DNA from 3 places in the Oceanobacillus sp. GQ8 genome. Region 2 is predicted to be linked to each of the others. Evidence: a T-box and tRNA genes for the amino acid it is inferred to sense, from the RefSeq annotation. Region 2 holds a T-box; the other regions hold tRNA genes.
What was found. The T-box of region 2 lies ahead of argS (arginine--tRNA ligase). A T-box ahead of a tRNA ligase gene usually reads a tRNA of that ligase, here a tRNA-Arg.
Positions count from the first base shown of each region.

Region 1: it has a tRNA-Arg gene. The T-box ahead of argS (arginine--tRNA ligase) is inferred to sense a tRNA for this amino acid. The anticodon was not compared.
Region 3: it has a tRNA-Arg gene. The T-box ahead of argS (arginine--tRNA ligase) is inferred to sense a tRNA for this amino acid. The anticodon was not compared.

Region 1 covers NZ_JCAXEV010000002.1:66,880-71,997, forward strand. Annotated here, with positions in the region: gene acsA (acetate--CoA ligase) at 1-327, opposite strand, end outside; gene AC6CHS_RS05340 (dicarboxylate/amino acid:cation symporter) at 565-1,794, opposite strand; gene AC6CHS_RS05345 (DUF6366 family protein) at 2,111-2,302, shown strand; gene AC6CHS_RS05350 (PAS domain S-box protein) at 2,493-3,260, opposite strand; tRNA gene AC6CHS_RS05355 (tRNA-Arg) at 3,540-3,612, opposite strand; gene AC6CHS_RS05360 (deoxynucleoside kinase) at 3,814-4,458, shown strand; gene AC6CHS_RS05365 (deoxynucleoside kinase) at 4,495-5,118, shown strand, end outside.
Region 2 covers NZ_JCAXEV010000005.1:259,264-264,381, reverse strand. Annotated here, with positions in the region: gene AC6CHS_RS16550 (SH3 domain-containing protein) at 1-161, opposite strand, end outside; gene AC6CHS_RS16545 (metallophosphoesterase) at 190-1,065, opposite strand; gene argS (arginine--tRNA ligase) at 1,089-2,780, opposite strand; T-box leader at 2,821-3,032, opposite strand; gene AC6CHS_RS16535 (GNAT family N-acetyltransferase) at 3,078-3,539, opposite strand; gene AC6CHS_RS16530 (hypothetical protein) at 3,727-3,891, shown strand; gene AC6CHS_RS16525 (alkaline phosphatase family protein) at 3,897-5,118, opposite strand, start outside.
Region 3 covers NZ_JCAXEV010000003.1:572,572-577,689, reverse strand. Annotated here, with positions in the region: gene AC6CHS_RS11675 (YitT family protein) at 1-301, shown strand, start outside; gene AC6CHS_RS11670 (fumarylacetoacetate hydrolase family protein) at 430-1,350, opposite strand; gene aroD (type I 3-dehydroquinate dehydratase) at 1,371-2,126, opposite strand; gene AC6CHS_RS11660 (shikimate kinase) at 2,310-2,822, shown strand; tRNA gene AC6CHS_RS11655 (tRNA-Arg) at 2,943-3,018, opposite strand; gene AC6CHS_RS11650 (ABC transporter ATP-binding protein) at 3,189-4,220, shown strand; gene AC6CHS_RS11645 (ABC transporter ATP-binding protein) at 4,189-5,118, shown strand, end outside.

The DNA of each region.
Region 1 (5,118 bases), on a different contig from region 2:
ACTACGCGGCATAAAGAGAAAGACGCGGTCCCCTTTCTTAACATCATGTTTTTTCAGGACATTAGCAAAGCGGTTACTTTGATTACGTAAATCTTGAAAGGTTAGCTTCTCCTCCCTGCCCGGAGCAGAATATAAAAGGGCTGTCTTGTTTCTCTTTTCTGGGTTCTCCGCATGGCGATCAATGGCTTCATAAGCTGCATTGACCTTACCCGTTTCATTCCAAGAAAAGTTCTCTTTTACCTTATCCCAAGAAAAATTTTCTTTCACCTGCTTGTAATCTTTTAAATTGTGATCCCCTTCTCTTGACGGTACTTTCTGCATATCCATCCAATCACCTCAGCATTCTGTTTTTTTGTAAACGATTGCATTTTAACGATCCGAATTGTTTAAAGATTTAGGTAACTAATCCTATTTTAGACTATATGGAAAAAATTTTAAAGTGATTAGATATAAGAATACGAGAATTAGTCCAGAAGAAGGAGAAACTTGTGTATAAGCAAGATTATATACAACACTCTCTGTAAAAAAAAGCACCTACCGCGATTGCGATAGATGCTTCTTACGTCAGGTAAGATTAGCCTTTTCTTCTTTTCTTCGTTCATTCTCGGAAATAATGTATGCACAGGCTGCATCACCTGTAATATTAAGCGATGTCCGTAACATATCAAGTAGACGATCAACACCAATTATGAGAGCAATCCCTTCTACAGGAAGGTTGACTTGGTTTAAAACCATCGCTAGCATGACAAGCCCAACCCCAGGGACACCAGCTGTACCGATGCTTGCCAGTGTTGCTGTTAAGATGATCATTACAATATCACTTACACCAAGCGATGTTGCGTAAACCTGTGCGATAAACACTGTAGCTACTGCCTGCATAATCGCCGTGCCATCCATGTTTATTGTTGCACCTAATGGCTGGACAAAGCTACTGACAGATTTTCTAACACCCAGGTTTTCCTGAGCAGTCTTCATGGCAACAGGTAGGGTTGCACTGGAACTGGATGTACTAAAACCTAGAGACATCGCAGGGAAAAATCCTTTATAAAATTTCAACGGACTTCCCTTTCCAATTCCCCAAATAGCAAGACTGTAGGTAATTGCGCCATGCAGAATGAGCGCGAGAATAACAGCGACCATATACATGACCATTGGCCCAAGAGCATTCAGTCCTGCGTCGCCAATGGCAGAAGCAATAAGAGCAAACGCCCCATATGGAGCTAGTTTCATAATCGCATTAACAAGAAAGATTAATAGATCGTTAGCCTGTTCAAACAGACGATAGATTCCAATTGTTTTCTCACCCAACACTGCAAGTGCTACCCCTATGAAGATAGCAAATGCGATAATCTGTAGCATATTCCCTGAGGTCATCGCTTCTATTGGGTTCTGAGGGATAATGTTAACTAATGTATCCATAATTGGTGGTGCTTCCTGAGACTCGTACTCTACATTACTCGTATCGAACGTCCCAGCTTTTCCTGGCTCCAGAATATAGGCGATACCAAGCCCAATAATTAAGGCGATAGCTGTTGTAACCATATAGAAAAGAATTGTCTGTATACCAATTTTTCCTAACTTTGCCGGATCACCAAGACCAGCAGTACCTAGTACAATGGACACAAATACAATTGGAACGACAATCATCATAATTAAGTTTAAAAATATTTGACCTACAGGGCCTAATAAGTAAGTATCTAGTGGACCATATAGAGATGATGGTGCAAAGCTTAGACCAATTCCCGTAATAACACCGAGAATTAGCGCAATAATAATTTTTTTTGTTAGACTCATAGCCTTAATTCCTTTCTATGTTTTATTCTTTTGTTGTATAACTTGGAATGTTTAGGTCTGTGTGGGAGATTGCTAGAAATGATAAAAATAGATTTGGAATACATGTGCAGGATTGAACCTATTGTATAAAGCATAGACTACCAGTATATGCTATTTTACCATATTTTTATTCTATCGAAAATGGTAATATAACCCCATATTTCGTAACGAAAATGTACCGAATTGAAGGATGGAATTAAAATGCTCAGAATAACTTTATGCAAAGAAGGCACTTATATATGTTAGAATTATTAGATAATAAAAGGGAGGGATGGGAATGAGTGACGATAAGGAAACTCCTGAAAGAAGAAGAGAAAGATTAAGACAGGAAGAATTAAAGAGACCTTCTAGCAGTATTCATGGAAGTGTTCTTTCTGATTTAGTTGGTGCTCTAGGCTGGAAGGGGACTTTACTCCTAATCATCCTGATGATAATTGGCTTTTTCGTCGTATCGATATTTGTTATTTAATACCTTCATTATCTTATGTTAAAAGAGATGATCTATTACGTGCTTTTAAAAGAAAAGAAGATAAACATACCTGTGCAAAACAAAACGAAATCTCCATTTTGAATACTCATAGAGAGCAAGGAATGGAGATTCAACCAAATTAGTGTTCTAAGTAGGGATATCTTTATGAATTAATTCTCTTCAAAAAGAATTAATTATTATTCTTAAACTCTATCCCCAAGTATGAAAGTGCATCCTTTACGGTAGTCATTATTGGGATAGAGGTCAAATTCAAGTTGAGATTTGTTGCTACCAACGCTAACTCAGGTCGTAGCCCTGTGATAATGGTTTGCACGCCAAGCAGAGATAGTACCTTGTTTATTTTAAAAAGGTGATCTGCCACCACATTATCAAGATTATAGATACCAGAGAAATCAATAATTAAAGAGCTTATATTTTGAGCTTGAACCTTTGATGGTACAATATCTACAAGCTGTCTTGCTCTTTGATCATCAAAATTGCCTGCTAACGGGAGAATTGCTAATCCGTTGAGTAATGGTACAAGAGTAGCAGATAATTCATTTACTTGTGCCGTCATTTCTATTTGCCTTTGATCAGCTTTTTTCCGTTCTGTAATGTCTCTTACATACGTTTGTATAGCCCTTTTACCCTCGACTACTATAGGGTGACAATATAGTTCAACCTCCACTGTCGTTCCATCCACTCTATAAACCGTTTCCTCAATAACATCTGCCGGACGCCCATAGGCAGATTGTATTCTATTCCTAATCGAGTCCTTTGAAGTTTCTTGAAAGATATCTAATGGACTAGACCCAACAACCTCACTTTTATCTGCTCCAAAAAGTTCCTCAGCCGCTCGGTTTATATAAATGATTTGATAATCAGTATGAATGATTAGAGGATCCAAAGAGTATTCCATAACCTGAAGATAGTCGATTTCTGAGATTTTATTACGCATGATATTCCCTCCCAAACAACAGCTTTTAACTTAAGCCAAGTTACTATAACGAATCTGTCCATTATATCAGAGTATATTTACTAATGACATTATTAGATAGCGTCTGATTAAATAGAAGCATATTAAATACATAATACCTTGGCTCTCTACTCTTACTTTTGCTTAATCTCGATTGCCTTATTTAGACAACGCAAAAAAACCTCTTTCCAAAAAAACGGAAAGAGGGCGTAAAGTATCCATAATATCCACATCTATAAATACCATCGTTGTTACTCGTAATGCCCCCGGCAGGATTCGAACCTGCGACACACGGTTTAGGAAACCGATGCTCTATCCCCTGAGCTACGAGGGCCCGAAAAAAATGCTACATACTTACTAATCACTACCAGTATTCGCCACATCCAGCTCCAGCGCTTTTATTCAACGTACAAATCATTATACAAAAAGGAGGGCAATTTGAAAAGCATAACATTTTTTCACATGGTATGGGCAACCGTTGTGTGGTAAAATATAATACATCTTGTTCAATGGAATATGGATTGGAGGAATAGCCATGTCAGGAGTTCCTTTTATCGCAATAGAAGGACCAATCGGGATTGGAAAGACATCCCTAGCTAAAAAACTTTCTGTTCATTATGACTTTCACTTATTAAAGGAAATTGTTGAGGAAAACCCTTTTCTCGGTAAATTCTATGATGATATTGACGAGTGGAGCTTTCAAACAGAAATGTTTTTTTTATGCAATCGATTTAAACAGCTCGAGGATATCGAGAAAAAGTATTTAAACCAGGACAAAGCCGCTGTAGCGGATTATCATATATCGAAAAACATGATCTTTGCAAAGCGTACTTTACAACCAGATAAGTTTGAGAAGTATGAACAAATATATCATATTTTAACTCGTGATATGCCTGTCCCTAACATGATGATTTATTTGCATGCGAGTTTGGATACCATTCTCGAACGTATCCAGATGCGTGGACGGGATATTGAACAGAACATTAAAGCATCCTATCTTGCACAGCTTGCACAGGATTATGAGGACTATATGAATGAATTTGAAATACTCCATCCAGATATCCCCGTGATTCGAATTGATGGAGACAAGGTTGATTTTGTAAAGCATCAGCATGATTTGGATGGGATTATAGAGCAGGTCGATAAACAACTGCAAAGTTTCCGTGCAATGAGGCGATAGGTGAATAGCGTAAATAAGAAAAAAGGGGAACTACCAATGAATTTAAGAGAAAAATACCTTATACCAAATGACAGCATTATTACAATTGCCGGTACAGTTGGTGTCGGGAAATCGACGATGACAAAGGCCTTGGCGAATGCATTACAGTTTAAAACATCCTTTGAAAAAGTGGACACAAATCCATATTTGGAAAATTTCTATGCAGACTTTGAGCGTTGGAGTTTTCATTTACAAGTCTACTTCCTGGCTGAGCGCTTCAAAGAACAAAAGAAAATTTTTGAATACGGTGGTGGCTTTATCCAAGATCGTTCTATCTATGAGGATACTGGTATATTTGCTAAGATGCATTACGAAAATGGAACGATGTCAAAAACAGATTATGACACCTATACCAATCTATTTGAAGCCATGGTGATGACCCCTTATTTCCCACACCCTGATCTACTTATATATTTAGAAGGTTCATTTGATGAAGTGGTGGACCGTATTCAAGAACGTGGTAGGGAAATGGAGAAAAGCACACCTAATTCATATTGGGAAGAAATGTACAACCGTTATACCAATTGGATTGATAACTTTAATGCCTGTCCAATTTTGCGCATTAATATCTCAGATTATGATCTAATGAAAAAAGAAGATTCCATTGAGCCAATCCTTGAA
Region 2 (5,118 bases):
CAGCCAACCTCACCTTGTTTGTTTTTAATTAATACATAGCCAGTGCAGTCAGCATTTATAATAGAAATCACGTCACCTTCGTGTACAGATAAGAAAGTTGTACTCACATCACCTTTGCTACGTATTGTTCTTCCTGAATGGATAAGATATTCATTTTTCACCCATTGTTTTACTCCTAGGCTCTTATTCTCACAGAATTGTAAAAAACGTATCATCTTTTAGCAACGTAAATTCATAATTGGGATAGGTGACTGTGCCAATACGTCCTGTCAGGTCCTTATGTTCTTGTCGGACGGTGGCTCGCTTATATATTTCATCTACAAATGTATAGGAAAAATGCCCATTCTCATAGAGGACCGCGTTCAGCTGGCCATCTGATTTTATTTGGTTCCCACCATCCATGGTAATTATCTTTTTTTCTGTATCTATGATTGGATTATTGGAACTGATTTTATCCGCGGTATAATTTACCGCGGGCCAGTGGCCAACAATAACTGGCTTTTCTGCCTCGTGACCTTGCTGGTAAAAGGAAGGCATAGCAAGAGCTGACTGTTCACTTGTATTTTCCCAGTCAAGCCTGTTCTCAATTCCAGCATGTACAAGGATAAATGCATCTGTTTCATAAGCCAGTGGCCTGCTTATTAGCCATTCCATCTCGTTAGAAAAATGCTCTCTGTAAAAATCACCCAGTTCCTTTAAGCTTGAAAAGTCATCTAGCTTCTTTTGTTTAAGATGAAGCATGTCATGAAAAAGAGAATTGGGTTGATTTTTGATATAGTTCCATATTGCTTCCTTCTCATCCAGTACATACTGAAAGAGAATGTCGCAGTTACCTTTTGTTATAAACACACGATTTGAAGATTGTTGCAACTCCATGGCATAACGTACAACCTCCAAGCTATTTGGGCCTTTTTCACAAAGGTCGCCATTAATGAATAGATAATCCTCTGACGTGTAGACTACTTTATCTAGCAGTCTTTTAAATAATTCCTTGCTTGCATGAATATCAGAGACAATGATAACTCTTTTACCTGGTTCTAACTGTAATTTCTCTATCTCAAGCATAGTTAATCACCTTTCTTGTCGTTTTACATTTCGCTTGGAGCTTGCATTCCAAGCAGGCGTAGTCCCTCTTTTATGACAATGATAGTACATTCGACCAAGGCCAATCGACTTGCTAGCTGATTATCCTCTTGTAGAATTTTGCAGTGCGCATAGTATTTATTAAATTCTCGGCATAACGAGATAAGGTAGGTTGCAATCTCAGAAGGTTTTGCCTGTTCATAGCTTTCTTGAACTTTATACGGGAAATCCATCAGCTTTTTCACTACAGACCAACTAGGCTCATCTGACAACCCATCAAGGCTTTCATTACCCTTATAACGATTCGAATTTCTTAGAATGGAACAGGCTCTTGCATGCGTATACTGCACATATGGACCGGTCGCACCCTCAAATCGCAGCATGTCCTCAAGGGAAAATTCAACAGAATGCTGTGGCTCTGTTTTTAAATCTTGAAAAATGATTGCCCCAATTCCAATATCGTGGGCGACTTTAGATTTGTTTTGCAAAGTAGGATTTTTCTCTTCAATACGCTTCTCTGCCATCGCAATCGCTTCTCTTAATACATTCTCTAAAAGGACGACCTTTCCCTTTCTTGTTGACATCTTTTTACCGTTTTGCAAAATAAACCCGAAAGGAAGATGCTGTAGCTGACTTGCCCAATTAAACCCTAACTTTCGTAAAACAAGGAAGACTTGCTGAAAATGGAGACTTTGCTCCTGTCCAACAACATAGACTGATTTGGCAAACTGATATTTTTTATGTCGGTAGATGGCAGCAGTCAAATCTCTTGTCGCATAAAGTGTTGCCCCATCTGACTTGCGAATTAGACAAGGCGGTAAATTATGTTGTTCCAAGGAAACGACTTCTGCTCCCTCAGAATTAGATAGCAACCCTTCTCCCTTTAGTAACTGAATCGTTTCCTCCATTTTATCATTGTAAAAAGCTTCCCCATTGTATGAATCGAAGGTTACGTTTAAAAGCTTGTAAATCCCTTTAAATTCTTCCAAGGAGACTTTTCGAAACCACTGCCATAATTCCAAAGCTCTCGCATCCCCTTGCTCAAGTTTAAGAAACCAGAGACGTCCTTCCTCTTCCAACCTTGAGTCCACTTCCGCTTCCTCATGAAAACGAACATAAAGCTTTAATAGTTCCTTAATTGGTTCTTGGCGAACATCTTGTTCATTTCCCCATCGATGATAAGCAGCAATGAGTTTTCCAAACTGTGTGCCCCAATCTCCTAAATGATTAATACGTACCGCCTTGTAACCGCATTTTTCTAATATATTGGCATAAGCGTTTCCTATTACCGTGGAACGGAGGTGGCCCATTGAAAAGGGCTTTGCAATATTGGGAGAAGAAAAGTCTATGGTTACCTTTTCTCCTTGCCCTATAGACAGTGACCCATATGCTTCTTTTTTTGTTTGGATGTGTGCTAATACTTCCTTACTAACGCGTTTCTTATTTAAAAAACAATTTACATAGGGTCCTTCAGAGACGGTTTTACTAAAATAAGAAGCTTTTGTTTTAGTTGCAAGTTCCGTTGCAATGGAAGCTGGATTTTTCTTGTATACCTTTGCCAGTTCAAAACACGGAAAAGCAAGATCCCCTTGTTCCTGATACTTAGGTAACTCTATTCTCTTTAATACTTCATCCTCTGTTAATACCCCTACCGTACTTTCCGCTATTTTCTTAGCAAATAACTGTTTACCCTTCACCCCATCATCTCCTTTTGAATATAAAAAAATCCCGCCTCTATATAGAGACGAGATTACCCGCGGTACCACTCTTTTTGTTCAAATTGAACCAAGCTTAAAATGATTAACGTTCATCAACCGGCACACCCTACTAGCACTCGTTCAGGCTGCTTCTCAGAAGTCCGCTTCATTATCACTGTTCTGTTAGGCTCACACCAATCCCTAACTCGCTTAAGAATCTATGATAATTACTCTCTTCTTCACAGAATTTACTTATAATTTTTGTAATCATAGCTGAAATTACGCTTCATGTCAACTCTATAAATGATATTTCATTCCTTCATGAGAATCTATAAAGCCTAACTTTTTATAAAATCGAAGTGCGTCTGGCCGCTGTTTATCTGTCGTCAGTTGCAGGATATGGCATCCTTTTTCCTTTGCACGTTGAATAGCCCATTTCATGAGCTGCTCTCCAATTCCACTCCCACGTGCCCCTGAATTTACTCTAACACTCTCAATTAAAGCCCTCCACCCACCTTGGTAGGTTAAATACGGGATATAGGTTAGCTGGAGAACCCCGATAACTTTTTCACTTTTTACCGCGATAACTAATTCATTGTTATGATCCTGATCAATTGCCTGAAAAGCCTCCAAGTAGCACAAAGGTAGTGGCTGTTCATAACGCTCTCGCCTTCTCCCAAGCTTATCATCTGCAAGCATTTGCACAATCTCGCTTACATCCTCTTCCCTAGCTATACGAAAACGAACAGTTATGTCCATAGTCATCCCCACCTGTTTTTCTTTTATCATACCCCGCTATCTACTCTCCGCATAATACCAATTCATAATCGAAGTCAATAAGTAAGGATAATACTTTACCCTTCTCGTTTACTAGATTTGAACATATGTATGCTCCATCCAAGCAGGAGAACCGCCAGGAGGAAAACTGCTGGAAAACTTTGATACCATGTTGCTTCATTTTGTAGAAGAAGTCCGTCATAATGTAGAAAATAGCAGTATGACTGCACCCACTGAAGAAGGAAAATACTACTGTAACATTATTACAGAATGGGATGGTGAACTGATTGGAACAGCAATATATGCTTTTGCTATATTAGTACGTGAAGAATAATGTCCTCATAATTTTGGATCGTCCTTTTTAGAGTGGAATTGATTCATGATTTGCTGGAATATAAACGCCTTTAGATCTACAAATCGTGGATAAATGGGCTTGTCCGTTGAACCTGCAATAATTAACGGTACGAGCGACTCCTGTTTATGCAAGGAGCCGTGCGCTGCCCCTGCCAAATGAAATGGTGTCGACTGGGCCTTGAATTCACATCCTGGCTTGGCATTTACCACAATAAACCGACCCGATTGGGAATGAAGGGCACCGTACAACCTGGATAAAGCATCTGGAAACTTACCAAAGGCAAGTCTGTCTCCATCGGTCCTTTTTAAATCAAGCACTTCAAGATCCCCTTCAATATGCCAGCTTTGACCATAAATATCTTGTGTGCATCCACCTGGAGAAAAGGTTAAATGTCCATCTACTATCCCAGATTCAACTTGAATACTGTTTTGATCCTTCCAGGCAATCACATCAATTCGCTCATCCGCTTTAAGGGGCTCTATTAATGGTGACAATGGCAGCTTTTCATCTAGCACGTAAATATAAGCCATACGTTGGTTCACACTAAAAACGAGTTGATCTTTTTTCTGAACAGGGCGTTGAATCTTTGCGATCCGATAATTAGAGAGTGATTTGCGTAAATCAATCACAACTTGCTTGTAACTCATCCCAGAAGGTGCGTGGCCATTATCACCAATTACAAGCCAGATATTCTTTTTTAGAGCTTCTTCCCAGCTTGAGTATAGGTTTAATGTCTTTTGTATTTCACGGTCAATTTTTGTAATTCCTTTTATATCCATGGGTCCTCTAAAATGAATCCGAGCGTCCAAGTCCTGAAATATACAAAAGGTAAAGCCCGGAAGTTTATTCGTGTGAATTAAATGGCGTAGCTCCCGTGCCGTAAATTTGTGATTCCCTGCAGCTAGCTGTGTAGGAAAACCCCATCTCCTAATTTTAGAAAAGACACCCAAGGAAAAAACAGGCGTCGTCTGACTAATCCAGGTGCCCTTTTCAAATCTCGTTAATCCACGCAGTAACAGAGGTGCCTTCAACCTTTTAGGCGTATTTCCCCGATAGACGAACGAATTAATAGACGCTGAGGACACCCCTTCTTTTGCAAGATCTTCATAAATGGTAGTTACTGCTGTACCCATATGCTCATTATTTAGTCGGTAGAGCATGTTATGTATAGATTTGCGCATACCAATTCGAAAGGTCTCCCTAACG
Region 3 (5,118 bases), on a different contig from region 2:
ATCCAAAACAATTGATGCAGTAGGGCAAGGATTTAATGAAACAAAAGCAGCCATAATTGTTTCCAATTTTACAAGCGAGATCGCTGATGAAATAGGAGAGACGCTTGGTAGAGGTGTAACCAAGCTGTATGGTCAAAACAGCTACCAGGAAACTGATACGGAAGTGATTTACGTAGTCGTGACTAGACTGGAAGTGGCCAAGCTGAAGGTGCTCATCCATGATATTGATCCAACGGCCTTTACGACCATAATGGATACGCAAGAAGTTCATGGAGGAAGATTCAAAAGCGTAGGTCACTAATTTATGAAAAGGTACGTTCAAAACACTTCTTAAAATGGAAATTTCTAAATCCTAACCGATGAATAAAAGCCAAGCGATCTATAATAATCGCTTGGCTTTTATTTTCATCTTCTATCTCCAAGCTAACTTTATCGCAGATCTTCAACGCGGTTTTCTAATTCTCCGATGTTCTCAATCTCAATCTTAACCGTATCACCGTCGTTCAAAAATCCTGGCGGGTCCATGGCGAACCCGACGCCGTTCGGGGTTCCAGTTAAAATAATATCCCCTGCTTCTAATGTCATGATCGACGAAATGAATTCAATAAGGTAAGGAATATCGAAAATCAAATGCTTTGTGTTCGATGCTTGGCGTTCTTCCCCATTTACAAATGTCTTTATTGCCAAATTAGCCGGATCAGGAATTTCATCTGCTGTTACAACCCATGGCCCAATAGGTGTACTGCGGTCAAGGGTTTTCCCCTGTAACCACTGCGGTGTACGTTTTTGTAGGTCTCGAGCAGAAATATCATTTCCTATTGTATAACCAAGAATATATTCACCAACATTTTCTTTATGTACATTGGAAGCTTCTTTGCCGATAACAATAGTCAGTTCAGCCTCATAATCAAGCTTGCTTGTTAAATGGCTTTTCTTAATGGCGTCCTCTGGCCCAATCAATGCATTGGAAAATTTCGCAAATAAGACGGGATAGTCTGGTACGTCACTTTTCATTTCTGCTGCATGCTCAGCATAATTTTTCCCCACACAGATGATCTTTCCAGGTCGTGAAATAGGCGAACCCAATTCGACCTCTCCCCTATCAAACTGCAATGGCTCCCCTTGTGTACGTTCAACAAAGTCCACAGCCTGTTTTGCTAGATCTAATGTATCTGGCCCAGCGAAAAAAAAGGCATTCGGGTCTGCTGGGAAATTCTCTGTAGCTTCTCCTCCTTGCGCAATCTCCATCTGTCTAAATGCTTCTTCTAGGTCCATTACTTTCTTTTTATCTAACATTGCCCCAATCCGAAATGGCGCATTTTTCCCTTTTCTATAGCTAACAAGTTTCATATTCTCACCTCTTTAATATTTTAGGAATGTTGATGGATAATATCTTGTACCTCTCTTAGTTGTGAGACGGAAATCTGACCAGGTGCAGATTGTTGCTTTCCTGCAGCAAATGTAGCAGCACTTCCAAAAACTTCTCCGGACAGACGGCTTAATAAACCTAGTTTCCCCATCGCCATAGTAATGACAGGCAGTCCTGATTCCTTCGCCTCCTGGGTCACATCCAATAGTGTTAGCAAATCCTTCACCGTTTGTGGCATTACGGCAATTTTAGGAATATCTGCACCAATTGAAACCATTTTTTGCAAACGAAAAAGCAAGGTTTCCTTTGCAGGTGTGTGGGTGAATTCATGGTTAGACAGGATAACCTTTACGCCTTGCTGTTTTGCATGGTTCATCATTTCTCGTAGCATGGTTTCATCTGTAAGTAATTCCATATCTACGAGTTCTACTCGTTTTGTATCGAGTACAGCTTTTATTAGATTAAAATAGTCCACTAAGGACATAGGGCAATTACCGCCCTCTTGTTCGGTTCGAAAGGTAAATAACAGTGGTGTGTTAGGTACCTTCTCGCGAATTAGGCTTAGCATATGCTCTACTGCAGCGTAATCTGCCACTCTATTAAAAGTATCTGCCCGCCATTCAATAATATCCGGATTCAGCTCTTTAATATAAGCGATCTCTTCCAGCAATTCGCTCTCAGAGTCTCCTGTAATGGGAACAATTATTTTTGGGGTCCCTTCTCCTATTGTAATGTGTTGTACCTTTATTGGTTTCATTTGTTATCCTCCAGTAGTATTTCTCTAAACCTATTCTATCATTTTAGCCCAACATTTTCAGATAATTTACAAGCTGTCTCTTTATATTATAAAAAAGGTGAATCTCTTACCATACAACGTTACAATATGATATCTTTCCCCTATACTAGAATAAATTAATTACATTGCGAAATGAGGGTGACCATGGAGCGAGAAGACAAGAAGAGCATTGCTTTAACTGGATTTATGGGGGTTGGGAAAACATCTATAGGACAAGCCTTAGCGAAAAAAACAGGGAGACAACTCATCGATATCGATGCAGAGATTGAAAGAGCACAACAGCTTCCTGTGCCGGAAATTTTTCGTAAATATGGCGAAGAATATTTTCGGGAAAAGGAAAAAGAAATGATTCAATCTTATAGTCAGGAAAAAAAGAAGGTTCTATCTTTAGGAGGCGGAGCGTTTCTGCAGCCTGAAGTGAGAGAAATTTGTATGGCATCCTGTTATGTTATCCATTTGGAACTATCCTGGGATAAATGGGTCGATCGGTGTGAACAACTCATCGAGACAAGACCCGTGCTACAAGGGAAGAGTCTTGATGAAATGAAAACTCTGTTTCATGCTAGAGAAAAAGTCTACCAGGAATACCATCTAAAAATTAACACGGACTATTTATCCATCGACGAAGCGGCCGACGAAATAATACATTCCTTATAAAGTGAAACTTCAATCAGTGGGGGTTTCATTCTTCCCCCACTGATTGTTAGTTGAACGAAGATAAATGAAAAAGAGACAGCTCTTGGTTTTTTTCCAAGAGCTGTCTCTTTCTTTTTATAGCGCGCCCGAAGGGATTCGAACCCCCGACAAACCTGGTACCGGAAACCAGTGCTCTATCCAACTGAGCTACGGGCGCAAATTCTATTTTTAAAATAAGACACATAGGCTATTATAACGCCCCTGAATATTAGATACAAGCTTTTTATAAAAAAAAGGCACGAAAGTACTGTTTTTTAACTAGTAAGTTATTAAACCGTGGGCATGTTTCATATAATTTATTAGCAGCAATCTATGAGGAGGAGTCCTATGCAAATTGATTCATCACTTCTTGAAGTAAGAAACCTGCATACACATTTTTTTACCAAGTCCGGTGTGGTGAAGGCAGTTGACGGGGTGGACTTTTCTGTGAAACCTGGAGAAACACTAGGAATAGTTGGCGAATCCGGTTCTGGAAAAAGTATCACGGCATTATCTATTCTTGGACTGATACCCTCTCCCCCTGGCCGGATTGTGGAAGGAGAGGTTTTATTTAAGGGAGAAGACTTATTAAGAAAATCACCCAAGGAGATGAGAGCCATACGTGGAAAGGAAATTGCAATGGTTTTTCAGGATCCGATGACTTCCCTTAACCCAGTACTTACCGTAGAAAGACAGCTGGTTGAAACCATTTTGGCACATGAAAAGCTAACTAGAAAACAGGCATTTGATCGGGCATTGGAGTTACTAGATCTCGTTGGAATTCCCGATGCACGAAACAGGATTCGTAATTACCCTCATGAATTCAGTGGGGGAATGAGGCAACGGGTTATGATCGCAATCGCTTTATCATGTAATCCGTCTCTGCTCATTGCAGATGAGCCAACTACCGCTTTAGACGTAACCATTCAAGCGCAAATTTTGGAGTTATTTAAGAAAATGCAGAAAGAACTCGATATGGCACTCGTTATGATTACACATGATCTTGGAGTGGTCGCCGAAGTTTGTGACAGGGTGATGGTAATGTACGCTGGAAAGCCAGCAGAGTACACGGAGACAAAAAAGTTATTCGATAATGGAAAACACCCTTATACACTTGGTCTCATGCACTCGATTCCTAAAATCACTGAAAAGAAGCAAAAACTTGAAGCTATTTCCGGGATGCCACCTGATTTGCGTTCTCTCCCTACTGGCTGCAATTTTGCACCACGATGTAAATTTGCAATGGAAAGCTGTCTGCATGCAGATCCCGAGTTAAAGAATGTAGAAGATAACCATGCAGTTAGATGCTTCCTTCATGACAAAGTTATTAGCGAGGAGGAATCCTTCAATGAAACCCCTATTGGAAGTGAAAGGTCTTAAAAAGCATTTTCCTACAAAAGGTACTTCGCTATTTTCACGTAATAAAGACATGGTAAAAGCAGTGGATGACATCTCTTTCACTGTAAAAGCTGGAGAAACACTGGGACTTGTGGGGGAAAGTGGCTGTGGCAAATCTACTGCTGGTAGATCTATTTTAAAATTGACCGAACCAACAGAGGGACAGCTCATCTATAAAGGAGAGGATATAACGGCTTTTCGCGGTGAACGTATGCGAAAGCTGCGACAGGAAATGCAGCTAATTTTTCAGGATCCTTATGCTTCCCTGAATCCAAGGAAGACAATTGAGCAGATCATTACGGAGCCAATGAAAATATTTCAGATGGAAAAAGCAGCACGTAAGCAAAAGCTGGACCGCTTACTAGATGTAGTTGGCTTAAGTTCCTATCACAAATCACGCTATCCCCACGAGTTTAGTGGCGGACAGAGGCAGCGTATCGGGATTGCCCGTTCATTGGCACTAGATCCTGAACTTGTCATATGTGATGAACCGGTTTCCGCCTTAGATGTATCCATTCAAGCCCAAGTTATAAACCTGTTAGAAGAACTTCAAGAGGAGTTTAAACTAACGTACATTTTTATTGCTCATGATTTAAGTGTTATCCATCATATTAGTGATCGAGTGGCGGTTATGTATTTAGGTGAACTGGTTGAGATTGGAGAGGCAGCAGAAGTCTATCAATCTCCTAAGCATCCTTATACACAGGCACTTCTATCTGCTGTACCAAAAGCAAACCCTCATCAAGAAAAGGAGAGAATCATCTTAAAAGGTGATCTACCATCCCCAGCGAATCCACCAAAGGGGTGCAAGTTTCATACTCGTTGTCCATTCGCAGAAGCAATTTGCCGCAGTGAAAAGCCAACTATGAAACAAGTGTCT